Regions from separate parts of the Paenibacillus sp. NPDC056722 genome, predicted to be linked through region 2. Evidence: riboswitches for the same ligand, from Rfam matches in the RefSeq annotation. Region 2 holds a riboswitch; the other holds the start of a gene.

Region 1 (7,323 bases), on a different contig from region 2:
CCACTGTCCAGTGCAGTCAAGGCAAAGATCACACCGTTACTGCCTTGAGCAATCATATTAGCATTATTGTAGATTTTCTCGATAAGATTGTAGCCGCTGATGCTTTGCGGATCGCTGCCCACAGCCGCTGCAGCCAACGCAATCCGTTCATAATCGGTCACTTTGCGGAACTCGCCTTTAGCCTCAGCCAGCTGAGCTTTCAGGCCGCTCAGGTATGAAGCAGGTACAGTGTTGCCAGAACGCGCCAAACCGATGGCCTGCCAATCGCTGATTGTTTCTGCGGATGTAATGTATTTTACAGCCCCGGCGATATCTTTCTTAATCTGATCTTGCTGTGGCTCCCATAGACTGCGGTCAATAACTGCATAGTCGGTAAAGTGACTAACTTTTCCTGTAACAATGCCAGTCTTCGCATCTACCGTAGTCGGAACTGGAATCCATTCATTAGTAGTCTTGTTCAGCCAAGCCATAGTCAAGTTATCCAGATGGTCCGTAGTAACAGGTACTTTAATGGCCAGATCCACCGGCTTCGCGAACTTCGTGCCATCCGGAGTAAATTCATACAGTCCGGATACCAGTTCGGAACGGCTGGAGGAGAGCTCTTTTACATTAATCGTAACACCACTGGACACTGCGCCAGCCGGAATACTTAACTGCACTTCTCCGGCAGTGTCTTTCAATGTCGCTGCTGCTCCGACTGGAATCGCCTGCGACAAGGATACTGTATTAGCTGCCAAAGTCTGCTTCAGTTCCGCTGCCTGTGCAGATGTCATTTTTTCATTGGCATTGCTTACTGTTGTAGTCTGTCCCACCTTGTTGAGCGGCAGAGCATTATCCGGGCTGATGACAACCGCAGTGCCCGTTCCTGGAGTACCGGTGGTTGGTCCCTTCGGATCGGTTTCAAAGGATGGCTCACCCAGATCGACTCCAAGATTTGTTGTATAGCGCCAGGCAACCGTATCCCCATCTGCAAGCGTAGTATAGGCACCTGCACTGTAGTTCGGGAATACTCCATTGACCGAGTACATCCAACCGCTTCTCTCACCACGGTCGAACTCTGCCAAGCCATCAATTGATCTAACATATAAACTCGTGCCCGAACCGGTAGCAACCACTTTACCGCCCAACTGACGAACCAGTAAGGTATAAGGCGTATCACCCGGGTTCAAATTGACTGTTGTACTCGGAACAATCGTACCGCGAATGGCATCGCCTTCCACCAAGAAGGTGACCTGCGATTTTGCAGGTGTAGGCGTTGGTGTTGAAGTGCCGTTATCCTTAGCAACGGATATTGGGCTTACCGTTCTAACCACTGTTGGGACCGCATCTTTGCGGTAACCCGTAACTTCTATTGCATAATCACCAACAGCCTTACCAGAAGCAAAAGTTGCTCTGCCGTCATCCTGCGTAGTAGCCGTTTCTCCATTTATTGTAACTTGAACACCCTTAATGGGCAGGTACTCCGCCTGACCCGTGTTCCCGTCATTAACGTTCTTTCTAACTAGAATTTTGAACGGCTGTCCAGCTACAGGCTGTGCTGGTTCTACCTGAATGGAATCTATCAGGGAAGTAATACCGTAATCCCCATAGTAGAATACGATCTCTTCTCCGCTCTGCAGCAAGTATGCTCCCGCACCGGTATTCGGGCTGGTCCAGTGTCCATCTTTTTTCACAGCATACATCCAGCCATCGTAGCCGTGATACTTCCCTGCTTCTATTTTGTTAATGGCAGAGACATATTCGCCCCAAGCGCTCCCCGTCACTTCTAGAGGAATATTGTTAGATTGAGACAGTTTTCTTAGGGCCTGAAGTGGACTTGTTGCATCTACAGTTCCAGATGCTACAGAACCTTCCGGACCTTCAATAGTTATAGCAGAATGAGATTCTGCCGTTACGCTGAACGTTGAAAGTGTACGTAACACAGTTGGTGCCGAATCTTGACTATAACCCGTAACCTCAATGTTGTAAGTGCCTGCGGGCAGACCAGCAAAAACGGCCTTACCGTCACTGTCCGTAGTTACTGAGTTCGCTCCAATGACTACCTTTACCCCTTGGGCAGGTACGTTACTAGTCTGAGGCTGATTGTCAACCCAATTCGTAACATCTTTGTAGACTTGAATCGTAAAAGCTTCTCCCGGAGCCGGTAAATCTGGCAAGACATTTACGTGATTAATAAGGCTAGTGTTAGAGAAGTCGCCATAATAAAATACAACTTGTTGTCCCGGGTCAAGAACATAATCCCCCGCACCTACATCTGGCATTTCCCAATAGCCATCTTTTTGGACAGCAAACATCCAGCCATCCGACTTGCCGTACAAGCCTTGTTCAATACCATTTATACCAGCAACATACTTACCGTAAGCAGTATCCTCTATATTTAGCGGGATATTATTTTTTTTAGAAATTTCCTCCAGAGCCTTTAGGGCCGTCGGCGCTTCTACATTCCCCTGCGCAATCGTTCCTTCAGGGCCTTCAATTCTAATTGAAGCCTGAACGGCTGGTTTCTGAGAAGCCGGTTGCTTTAAGCTATAGAACTTCTCCCCTTTAAGGAATAACTGATACGAGATAAGTGCTTGCAGTGCCTGTTCAGTAGCAAGGTTATCAGATTTTCCAGACATAGCATGACGGAAACCGCCATCAGGCATTTGGTAAGCTAACAGGTTGGTGATAAGGTTATTTTGTCCCTTAGTGAACTCCGGCCCTGTCGGGTCAATACCAGCAGTAGTCAAGCCAAGAATAGCCTGTGAGTTAGCCTCACTGCTCACACCCCAACGGCTGTCATAGCCGCCGTCCTTGTTCTGATTCTTGGACAGCCAATCTACGGCACGCTGGCCTGCGGTCTCTACTTCAGGAAAGCCATTGTAAGTGTAGAGAGACTGTAACGCCATCCCCGTTATATCTGCATTGGAACCAAAAGCCGAGAATACACCCGACGGATCTTGTTTCGAGATGAGATTATTCGCAATCCGTTCCTTGCTCCAGACTGCATCGTCAGGCACATTATATTGTCCGGCTGTTATAGCTAGCAATGCATATATAGGGCCATTTATACCTTGAGCCGCTACGTCCTTGCTATTATAAATCGGCTCAATAAGATTATAGCCGCCGAAGTTGGTTGCATCACGACCGATTGCCGTAACAGCAAGAGCCAACCGGGCATACGTAGTTACATAAGGAGGGGAAGAAGCAGTCATAGCACTCTTCACGCTCTTCTCAAGACTCGCAGTATAACTATCCGGTATCTTTAACCCGAGACGCCCATAGCTAATTGCGATCCAATCCGTTGTAACTCCTTTAGTCTGAACATACTTTATAGCGTCTGTAATCGCCTGTTGAACATCTACGGTTTCTTGTTCTTGTGCAGCAGCAGTAAACGTCGCTGCGCCGTAGGTGGCGTCTGTCACGCTAGTTTCTGTAGCTCCTTGATCAGTAAGGCTTTGCTGTGCTTCGGCGAAGGCTTGTCCTGCTGGTATCAGCGAAGAGCCAAGAATGGAGATGACCAGCACTAACGCCAGTCCAAGCGCAAGCGCCCGGGATGATAACATTCTTTTCATCATGAACCTCTTTTCTTTATAATTTTGGTTTATGCTGGAAAACAAACAACATAAAAACCGCCCTACATAAAGGGCGGTCAGAACAAACTTGGCTTGAGGGCAGACGTACGGGAATTTCTTTCCCGGAGCACATCCATCTGCAACTGGTTCCCGGCCTCACCCCCCGAAGGCATGGGAACACCTTGAAAAAGGCAGGTTTCCTGGCTCATGCCTCATCGCTTCTTTCCGCCTTCCCGACTCCTTTATAGGAACAGTGGCCTTTGAAAAGTCGCTCCGCATCTACAGTGGCGGGACCGCGCCGGATTTTGAACCGGACTTCCCTTTTAAGCAAACCCAGACCATCTGAGTCTGCACCTTCTCCATTAAGTATACTACTATTAAATTTTAATATTCCTAATGATAGCTATAATCCCCCGGTATGTCCATAGAAAAACTGCCGGAATCGGTATTGGCCCATTTTCACAGCGAAAAAGCTCCTGAATGCTGCAGAGCCATAACTTGTCCAAGTCATAACTCTGCAGCTGTTCAGGAGTAGCAATTATTATTTCTTTTTCGGTTTTGCTGTAGCCGTTGGATCAGGGCTTGTGTCGTCCTTTGCCGGAGACTCATCAGAACTTTGTACCGGAGCCTTCTCAGACAACTTCAACTTATAGCCCCCAGCCTCAATTGTGTCGCCCGGCACCAGCACAGCCCCAGACTCTAGCTCAAGGGTTACCTGATATGGGCCCTCTTTCTGATCTATCTGTCCATCCTCTGGCGCAGGCGAAGGTGAAGCAGCAGGATCAATCGTTGAAGATGCCTGATCTTTCTGATTCACAGCATTATTAGCTTGATCAGTCACTGCATCCTTGGCATTGGCAGATGAATGCGGAGGAGCATCCGTTGCCGTTCCAGCAGCGTTTCCGGCTACATTGCCCCCATCAGAATTCTCTTCTTCGGAAGAATCTCCTAGATCCGATGATGGTAATGCGCACGTACTGGTCGTAGCTGTTACTTTATACGTAGTCTTGGTTTCATCGGTATTGAGCACACTAATCTCAGCCGGCTTGAAACTATCGCAATCAGCAGCAGTAGGGAAAATAAACTGCAGCTTGCTACCCTCCACCTGCTCTCCGTCAGGTGCCAGCAGATAGGCCATGACCGGCGGCAGACCGGTACCAGCCGTTTGGTTGGGACTTGGCTGCGGACTGGCCTCCGGCAGCGTGCTCTCTTTCCCGTCGGGCCGCAGCATGCTAAACGCTATAATTGCAATAACCAGGACAATTCCGATTGCGAGCCCCGAGATCAGGATTTGAAATCGGCTGCGGCTGACCCACCGCGCCAGCGGTGAAGCCAATTGGGAGCGGGCTTCATCATATACAGTTTGCAGAGCAGGTCGTGCGGCTGCAAGATAGGTTTTGCGGAATTCGCGATTCTTGAAAGCTTCCCGGTCATAGCTATTGAAATATTTCAGAATGGCCCGGCGGTACCCCGGCTGCAGCTTCTTGTTCGAGACTACAAACAATGGATTGCCTTGTGTCCAAGCCAGGAAGCGGTAGACGGTTTCTTTATCCGAACCTGCCTTCTCGTTAACCATTTCCAGCAGCGCTTCGTAATCCAGCGGTCCGCCCTCACGGTGACTGCTATAATAAAAGCCCAGCGGCAGCCGGTCGAAAGGTTCAGCGGACCTTGACTCCTTCAGCCAGCGCCGTCCAAGAAGCTGCACATCATCCAGCTCCTTCGGAGTCAGTCCGGCGAAGATTCCCTCATCCGGCTTCTCTTCCCCGAACCAGCGGTAGGCAGCCCGCAGGGCGTTCTCCTTCTGCTTGCTGATTTGATCCAGCGGCGGATACCATTTGGCAGCCCCCTTGGGATAACGCAGGAAAGCAATATCCAGCAGCTGCTCCTTCGTTAGTTCTGCCAGAGACAGACGGTTCAGCACAAAACGGTCAGCGGCCGCAGCCAATCCGCGCAGAAGTTCAAGCGCTTCAGGCTGGATACCACCGCTGCGCCGCCGGTCCTTCTCAGCTTTCTCCACACGCTCATGAATCCCGGCTGCAGCGGCAACAGGATTGGCTTCACGCTGAAGCTTTTCCAATAAATAATCCTTTGTCTTGTCCTCAATAAAGGTCTGCTGAAGCACCTCAGGCAGCGTGCGTCCCCAATAGAGTACAAAGCCAGCAATATCCGCTGCTGATGCGGCGGCAGCCAGACGGTTCTCCAAATACGGCTCCAAAAGCTTCCGGCGGAAGATCGGCTGACCCAGCACTTTTTTGAAAAAGGCCGCACTCAGTTCTTCTTCACTCTCGATAATGGCATACGCTGCCTTTAGGTCGTCCTCTCGTCCTTGGTTGCTGTTGTTCAGCATCCCGTTAATGAAATAATCGACGATACGGCCCCTGTAATTATGTCCCGGCAGCACATAGTAAGCCTTGAAGCTCTCCATCAACGCAGGGATCAGGAGACCTCCTTGTCTGATCTGATCAAATTCCCGGTCAAATCGTTCCAGAAAAATATCGTTCAACCGGACTCGTGACTCCAGCGCGCCAGGCCCTTTGAGGTAATCCAGCAAGCCGCCAAGAACCGCGTACTTGTTCTGTTCATACAAGCTTTCATTACCTTGTTCAATCTCGTAAAATACAGCCAGTTCATTATAGAGCCCGAGCGATAGCTTGCGTTCCAAGTTTTCCCCGTCCAGCATCCGGTCGGCAAAATGACCGAAATCATTCATGCTGCCGCCGCTGCTCGTAATCTTCCAGGCCAGATCGGCGTACTGCTGCCGCGAATCCCCGAATTCAGCATTAGTACTGCGCCCAGAGACCAGATCGAACGTAAAATCCTTCTCCACATTGCGATCGCCGGGACGAAGTGAACCTTTTTCTACAAAGGTCAAATGAATATATTTGCGGCTCTTCGGCTCATTGGCATACGTAATAACACCCAGTCTGCGACGGAACTCATGGGGTAGTGCGCCGAAAATAACCTCGGTCAGCTCTGCTGCCCGTCCCGACAACTCTCCAATAGGCACATCCAGCGCTATATAGATCTTCTTCTTGCCGGCCACGGAAGTCATTACCGCCTGCAGCAGTGACTTGAACAAGCTCTCCCCAATATTCAAGGAAGACAGCACTGTCCCAGGGTCAACCTGAGTTCTGCCCGCCACCGGGATAGAAGACAGCTCTGGCAACGTACCACCAAGTTCACCTGTGTAGCTCTCCGCAAAATCCGCATGCAGCCAATCCCCATAATGCTCCACAATCTCTTCTGCACGAGCAGCAGGAACAACAAAGTTATGGGCGAAAAAAGCGCTCCGCTGACCCGTGAAATCGGCCGACTGATAGCGGCTGTTCCCGATGACGGTCTCCCCGTTCTCTGTATGGAACAGGTGCAGCGCTGAAGGGTAGGACGCCTCGTCCTTCTCCCCGCGCGCCGTCAGCTCCGCTGGAGCATCATAGAGACAGAAGGGATGAAGAATTTTTTTGACAAAGCCGCCGTCCAGCCCCTCCGACTTCGCTACCGTATCGAACCCTTCTGTGGAGCGAAAAATCCCGCGCCGCTCCCGGGTGTACATCTGCTGAGTGATCATCGCCCCTGAATGATTCTTCACGGGCCGTCGCTCCCCTCAATGTAATTCAGCTTGTGGAGCAGCCAGATGAACGGCTCGTCCACCCGAATCGGGCTGACCACCCCTTCAATCTTCTGATTTACGGGATTGCTGCCGAGTGCGGATACGGCAAAATAAGCAGTGTTGGAGAAATACACATCCATCGTATCCTTGAACGGACGGTCC
Region 2 (7,323 bases):
AGCCGGGACTCAAGATCTACATATTCTTCAGATACATCCTGCCCCTGAATACTACGCTGGAGTTTCGCATGCTTCACTTTTTCAAGATTACTCAAAAAAGAGGAGAAGCCAGATGCCGGTACCTTCATAATAAAAGTGCCACCCTGCTCATATTCAGACATATTCTCGTTGAACTCGATAATATAGCCTTGGGCAAGCGTCACCATGTTGCGAACCTCAGTCTGAGCCTTAGCGTAGTTATCCACTTCCATGTTCAGATTGGCGCGATAGATCAGCTTCTTGTTCAATCCAGCTACTACGTCACTGCCTGTAAATCCGGCACCAGCCTTGCTGGTATTTAACGCTGTAGAATCTCCTGCGGTGTCCGTACTACCGTCTCCTGATCCGCCCTCGGCGCTGGCGTCCGAATCGGCAGAAACATTAGACATAGACTTGTCCGCCATCTCAGATTTTTGTATCAGCGCCTCACTGTCAAATTTACTTTCAGAGCTAGCCGTTCCCGAATCCGCAGCCATATTACTGCTGTTCTTGTCAGCCGATCCGCAACCCGTGACGACAATAACCAAAATCAAAAACCAAATCCCATACAGCCCCCATTTTCGCATCGCCATACCCCCATAATTTAGTAGAATACTTCTTTCTACCCAGACGATTCCAGAAGCTGGAAGGTTGCATGTTATTAAAAGTTTTGCATAAAGTGATAAAGAATCCTAGTAAAAAAACAAAAAACAGAAGTATCCTGATCAGGATGCTTCTGTTTGCGAACAGTCACTTTGTTTGGTACAATTACGGTGTCTTAACAGACAAATAACACCAAAAACCCTAACATCCAATTAGGATGAGGGCATGGTTCTGTTCGGACAAGCTCCACCTTGCCGAGCAGTGCATTCCATTTAACGATGCAGTCATTTTACTAAAGGGGAGGTGAACCCTTATGGCAAAAGACGTAATCTGTGAAGTCAACTCCTGCACCCACTGGGCAGAGGAGAACAAATGTCAGGCTGATTCCATCTTTGTTGCTTTCCACAGCTCCAAGGAGCCAACACGTGCGGAAGAAACAGATTGTAAAACATTCGAGAGCAAGTAAGCCTACCCGGAAGGAACCCTCCACGGTTCCTTCTTTTCTCATTTATTCTATCAAGAATGAGAATTATTATCAAGTGTATCGCTAAAAAAAGTATACAATAAAGAAGTTGTCCTAAACGCCAGAAGACGTGGACACACCCTTTGCAGTCTACACAACCTTGCTTACTGCTGTATGCTCTTGCTTGTCTACAGCATGATCTTGTTTGCATGCAGTAGGCACTTGCTTATCTACTGCTTGCTTCTGCTCACCTGACGCAATCTCTCGCTTATCTGCTGCTTGCCCCTGCTCACCTGACGCATTCTCTCGCTTATCTGCTGCTTGCTCCTGCTCACCTGACACATCCTCTCGTTCGCCACTCGATTGTAACTGTTCCTCGCCCACTCCATGCTCTTATTCTCCCTGCTGTGCCCATACTCTCCTTCCCTACGCTCGCCTACTGTATGTTCTTACTCATCTTTCCCCTACGCTCACCTACTATATGTTCTTACTCACCCTCCCACGCCCTTGCCCCCTGCTATATGCGCTTCACCCTCTTTCCTAAGCTCTTGCTCTCCTTTTGTATGCTCTTGCTCACTTCCTGTTTAGCCTAACTCAAGTCAGCTAAAGTGGCCTGAGTGAACCGGGCCAATTCTAGTGCCCAATAACAAAAAACCAGCAGGCCCCCCACGAAGGGAGATCTGCTGGTTATCTTTTTCCGCTGCTATTTCATAGCTTACAGCGCGGTATTTACACTTTGCTTGGGCTAGTCTTGGCTCTTGCGATCGCAGCGGCCTCAACCATGTTGCGCAGGGCGCTTTCGGTTTCTGCCCATCCGCGGGTCTTGAGTCCGCAGTCTGGGTTGATCCAGAACAATTCTGGTTCCAGTACACGCAGAGCGCGGTCGATGTTGACTGTCATTTCCTCTACAGCTGGGACACGCGGGCTGTGGATGTCGTATACGCCAAGGCCGATGCCTTTATCGTAGTCTTGCTCCTCAAAGCTCACGATCAGTTCGCCATGGCTACGGGAAGTCTCAATGGAGATAACGTCAGCATCCATATCGGAAATGGAATCGATCATGTTGTTGAACTCGCTATAGCACATATGCGTATGAATTTGAGTTGTGTCTTTGACATCGTAAGTGGAGATACGGAACGCTTTAACCGACCAATCCAGGTAGTGCTGACGGTCTTCTGGCTTCAGCGGCAGACCTTCACGGATCGCTGGCTCATCCACTTGGATCATCTCAACTCCAGCGTCTTCCAACGCCTTCACTTCATGACGCAGTGCAATTGCGATTTGGTTCGCTACTTCTTCACGGCTCAAGTCATCGCGGACGAACGACCAGTTCAGGATCGTTACCGGTCCAGTCAGCATGCCTTTTACCGGAAGCTTGGTGCGGGATTGTGCATAGACGCTCTCTTTAACGGTCATTGGCTCGATGAAAGCAACGTCAGCATAGATTACTGGCGGCTTCACGCAGCGGGAACCATAGGATTGCACCCAGCCGTTGCGAGTGAACAAGTATCCAGCCAGCTTCTCACCGAAGAATTCAACCATGTCTGTACGTTCGAATTCACCGTGTACGAGTACATCCAGTCCGAGCTTCTCTTGGAAAGTGATGACTTCGTCGATTTGATCACGGATATATTGATCATAACGCTCTTGGTTCCATACCCCTTTGCGCCATTTGAGACGTGCTTGGCGAACTTCTGGTGTTTGCGGGAAGCTTCCGATCGTTGTTGTTGGCAGCAACGGCAGATTCCATTTCTCCTGTTGTACTTTCACACGCTCTGCGAATGGCAGGTTACGGTTTGCAGGAAGTTCAGCCAGCTTGCGCACTTCTGCAGCGATATCTTCACGGCCGCGCTCAGGCAGGGCACGGAAGGTAGCAAGTGCATCGCGGCTAGCTTGCAGCTCGGCAGCAACAGCATCACGGTTTTCCAGTGCAGAGCTGATCAGCTTCAGTTCAACCAGCTTCTCGTTCGCGAATGCCAGAGCGTTCTTGATTACGGATTTCACCTTGTCTTCGCCTTCTACGGTTACCGGTACATGCAGCAAGCTGGAGGATGGTTGCAGGAACACACGGTCCAAGCTAACATGAGTCGCCAGTTTGTCCAGCAGAGCCAGCTTAGCATCCAGATCGGAGCGCCAGATGTTACGTCCGTCGATGATACCAACGCCGAGAATCTTGTCTTCCGGCCAGCCCAGACGCTCGATGGATTCGAGGTTTGTACCGCCATCGTGTACGAAGTCCAGACCCAGACCTTGTACAGGTAGCTTAAGAAGTGCTTCAAGCGGTTCAGCAGCTTCGAAGTAAGTTTGCAGGATGATGTTCAATCCAGGCACAGCTGCAGCGATTTCTGCATAAATCGTCTCAAGCAGGCTGATATCTTCATTGGTAAGCCCGGTTACTACCGCAGGCTCGTCCACTTGTACCCATTTCACGCCTTCTTGCTTCAGCTCTTGAAGCAGTTGCACATATACTGGCAAGAAACGCTTCGCGATTTCAGCCGTTTCAGATGGCTGGAAGCCTTTGGACAGCTTCAGGAAGGTGTAAAGGCCGATGACAACCGGCTTGCCTTCGATACCGGCTTGCGCTTTAGCAAAACGATAAGCCGCAAGTGGCTTGTTCTCAGTCAGACGCGGCGTTTGGTTGCCGATCTCTGGAACGATATAGTGATAGTTCGTGTTGAACCATTTAGTCATTTCGCATGCAGTAGCTGTAGCGTTACCGCGGGCCATTGCGAAGTAAAGGTCCAGTCCGATGTCTCCGCCATCGTATTCATACCGTGGAGGTACAATTCCGAACATTACGGCTGCATCCAGCACGTGGTCGTAGAATGTGAAATCATTGACCGGAATCAGATCAATACCGGCTTCTTTTTGTGTCTGCAAATGCTCAAGCTGGATTCTTTCCATTTCGGAACGGAATTCAGCTTCATTTTTTTGGCCGGACCAGAAGGTCTCCAGGTTCTTTTTCCATTCACGGTTTTTCCCGATTCTCGGGTACCCGAGGTTACTTACTTTTACTGTTTGCGTCATTCCTAGGTTCCTCCCTTATCTCACTAATAATCTATATGCGTCATGTTTTATACCCAAAAAAGGCGTCTCTCCCTGTAAGAAGTCAGAGGGAAAGACGCCCTAGTATTATACATACTGGTAGCTGGTCTAACACCGTCCTATCTTCCGTAGGTAAAGCTGTGCTGTCGAAACAGGCAGGTCTCCTGGCTGCGGCGTCTACATCTCCAGCCGTCTTCCCGAACAGCATATGCTGCCAGTGACGAGGGTTGCTGAAGACTCTTCCGTTACAGTGGCGGGACCGCGTCGGTCTTGCACCGAACTTCCCTATTAAGCCATCCGGTATGCCTTGGCATCCGGCAGGCACCTGTATCCGTTATTCAGTTTCGGGAATGAATATAACGTCATCATACTGGAATACCAAGTAAACCGCAATAGATTATGAGTGTAGCAGTTATACGGAATCCTTATAGCCAGTTAGAAGAAAATAATATACACCACTGCTGCCAGCACAATTCGGTAGATCGCGAAGGGCATCAGCTTGACCCGATTGATCAGTTTCAGGAAGAAACGCATCGATATCAGCGCGAAAACAAAGGCACTTATGAAGCCAGCGATGAAGAACGGCAAGGAATCCATCGTAAAGTACTGCCAGTTCTTGATCAGGGAGATTAGCGTAGCTCCGGCCATGACCGGCACGGCCATAATGAACGTGAAGTCAGCAGCTGCCCGGTAGCTCATCCCCAGCAGTACACCTCCGGAGATGGTGGAACCGGAGCGGGAAAAACCCGGCCACAGGGCGAAGCACTGCATCAGGCCAACGCCCAGCGCCTGCTTGTATGTCACTTGATCGACCGTTTCGGTCTGAACCTTCTTTGGGGCGAAACGATCGGCACAAATCATAAATACCGCACCGATGACGAGACCAATCAATACAGTTGCCGTCGAAAACAGATGGTCATCAATGTAGTTCTCCGTCAGTACGCCAAGGACTCCGGCAGGAATGAGACCAATCAGCACCATGCGAAGCTTTAGATGCCCTTCACCGGCAGGCAACTGTGGCTGTCCATCCGGCACAGGCTGCATTTCTTTGCGGCTGAACCGCTTCAAGCCCAGCAGATCAATAAATCTTTTCCAGAAAATCACTACAACCGCCAGGATCGAGCCTAGCTGAATAACTACTTTAAATGTATTTGCCGTATGTTGGCCCAGAAATGCCTGTGACCGCAGCCACATATCATCCACAATAATCATATGACCAGTAGAGGATACGGGAGCAAACTCGGTTATACCTTCGACGATGCCAAGAATAATTGCTTTAATAATCATGAGCAGGTCCATGTTAAATCCTCCTTAAATTTTTCTTCAGATTGCGCAAGTAACGACTCCGGATGAAGAAGAAATACAATACCTGCGCGACAAAATAAACCGCCAGCACCGCACCAGTCTCGGTCACGATCGATAAGTAGAACAGGCGCTGCAGGGCGATAAAAGCAAATAGGCTATGCAGGATAGCCAGTCCGATCGGTACAAAGAACATCAGGGCTAGCTGGAATGTCACAATCCGGTTCAGTTCCCGATCCGTTAATCCCATCTTGGCCAGGGTGGAATATTGCAGACGATCATAATCCAGATCCATGTACAGACGGAAGTAAAGAAAGCTTCCAGCTGCAATGAAGAAGACGGTGCCCACAAGCAGAGAAGCGAACAGCATTGTACTGTACAGAGTCTTGTGGATCTCAAACAATGTGCCGCTGACTGCAATGGCATAGGGATAATCAGCAGTGTATGCCCTCTTGCCCTTGACCGAAAGATCGGCTGCGATTCCAACCGTTTGCAGCAAATCCGCAACATAGAATCCCGTGTACCTATCAGTCTGCACGGGGCGGATAGCGGCATACAACTCATCGTTAACCACAATGCCGCTAAAGTCACCCCCGTCAACGCCGTCCAGCGCCGGGAGCAGATGGTTCGCAATCGGTAATTCCTCGGTGTAGCCGGTCTCGCGAATTGAGTTTCCCTGCCGCAGTGTATATGTAGCCTTGACTCGTTCACCCGTCAGGCTACGGTCCCGCTGAGAGCCGATCATGACCAGCCCGTCATGACCTTCAAGCGGCCTTTCAGACGAACGGAATCCAGCCTTCATCAGCGCCTGCTTATAAAGACTGTAGGAGATCAGGGGCAGCAGCCGCGTCCGATCCGGCCCAGTCTGCGATTCCACCTCTGCATATTTAATAGGGATGCTAAGTGTATCAAAGATCAGGCCACGGCCTGCGAGCTCCCTGCGAATGCTGTCCAGGTGCCGCTCTGTTTCTGCCGCGTCCTCCGTCCCCTTTGCCACATAGCCAACAGCTGCCGGGTAATTAAGCTTCAGTTCCCGGGTCAACGTCTGAATGGAAGCAAATACACCAACAGAAGTGAATGATACGGCCGAAATAATCGTGATAATGAAGAACATGCGTCCATTCTCTCTCCAGCGGGATGACAGGCCAGAGAGTGCGATCAGGTTAATCCGATGCCAATAGAAACGCCGGGTTCTCTTCAGCAGCTTCACAATGTAGATGCTCAGTTGGGTATAGAACAGATACGTTCCAACGACCGTAATGACCACGACTGGGAACATAATGACATCTACCAAAGCCGCGCGCACTGTGGCGGCCATAACGTAGCCAGCGATCAGAAAAACTGCTGACAGCAGCACAAGCACTATAGAGATTTTAGGTTCTTCCTCATGCTTGCTTTCCCCTTGGAACAGCGGCATCGGATCTTCAGGGCCGGTTAATGCAAAAGTACAGAGCGAGATCAGACCAAACAACAGCACAAAGCTGCAAATGGTCAGCACTGGGGCCTGCCAGGGCAGATGAAAGGAAAGCGAATGAATGCCAAGAAAGCCCGAGCCGATCATCAGGAACAGCTTGCCAAGCAGCAAGCCCAGCCCGGTACCGGTGAAAATTGCCGCGCTGCCGATCATCATATTTTCCAAAAAGACCATCAGATGCAACTGCCGCCTAGTCATCCCATGCATCAGTAGAATACCGAACTCCTTCTTGCGGGATTGCAGGAACGAACTCACAGATACCAGTACAAAAAGGGAGCAAAACAAAAAAATGGACCCTTCGGCGACCATCATCGTCTGCGTTGCAGTACTGAAAATCAGATCCTTGGACAGAGCCGGGTGATAAATAAACAGGGCGCACAGAAAGAAGATCATTACCGAGAACGAGCTGCTGACAAAA

The links. Region 2 has a riboswitch for cobalamin ahead of metE (5-methyltetrahydropteroyltriglutamate--homocysteine S-methyltransferase). Riboswitches for the same ligand answer to the same signal wherever they lie in the genome.
Region 1: another riboswitch for cobalamin. It lies ahead of ACFRAM_RS19795 (DUF4430 domain-containing protein); the one in region 2 lies ahead of metE (5-methyltetrahydropteroyltriglutamate--homocysteine S-methyltransferase).

What each region holds. Positions count from the first base shown of each region.
Region 1 covers NZ_JBHTYV010000008.1:197,776-205,098, forward strand. Annotated here, with positions in the region: gene ACFRAM_RS19795 (DUF4430 domain-containing protein) at 1-3,557, opposite strand, end outside; cobalamin riboswitch at 3,728-3,927, opposite strand; gene ACFRAM_RS19800 (GAP1-N2 domain-containing protein) at 4,096-7,140, opposite strand; gene ACFRAM_RS19805 (TRAFAC clade GTPase domain-containing protein) at 7,137-7,323, opposite strand, start outside.
Region 2 covers NZ_JBHTYV010000003.1:249,412-256,734, forward strand. Annotated here, with positions in the region: gene ACFRAM_RS09730 (DUF4349 domain-containing protein) at 1-605, opposite strand, end outside; gene ACFRAM_RS09735 (DUF1540 domain-containing protein) at 935-1,087, shown strand; gene ACFRAM_RS09740 (hypothetical protein) at 1,235-1,468, opposite strand; gene metE (5-methyltetrahydropteroyltriglutamate--homocysteine S-methyltransferase) at 1,814-4,111, opposite strand; cobalamin riboswitch at 4,267-4,473, opposite strand; gene ACFRAM_RS09750 (undecaprenyl-diphosphate phosphatase) at 4,565-5,428, opposite strand; gene ACFRAM_RS09755 (FtsX-like permease family protein) at 5,430-7,323, opposite strand, start outside.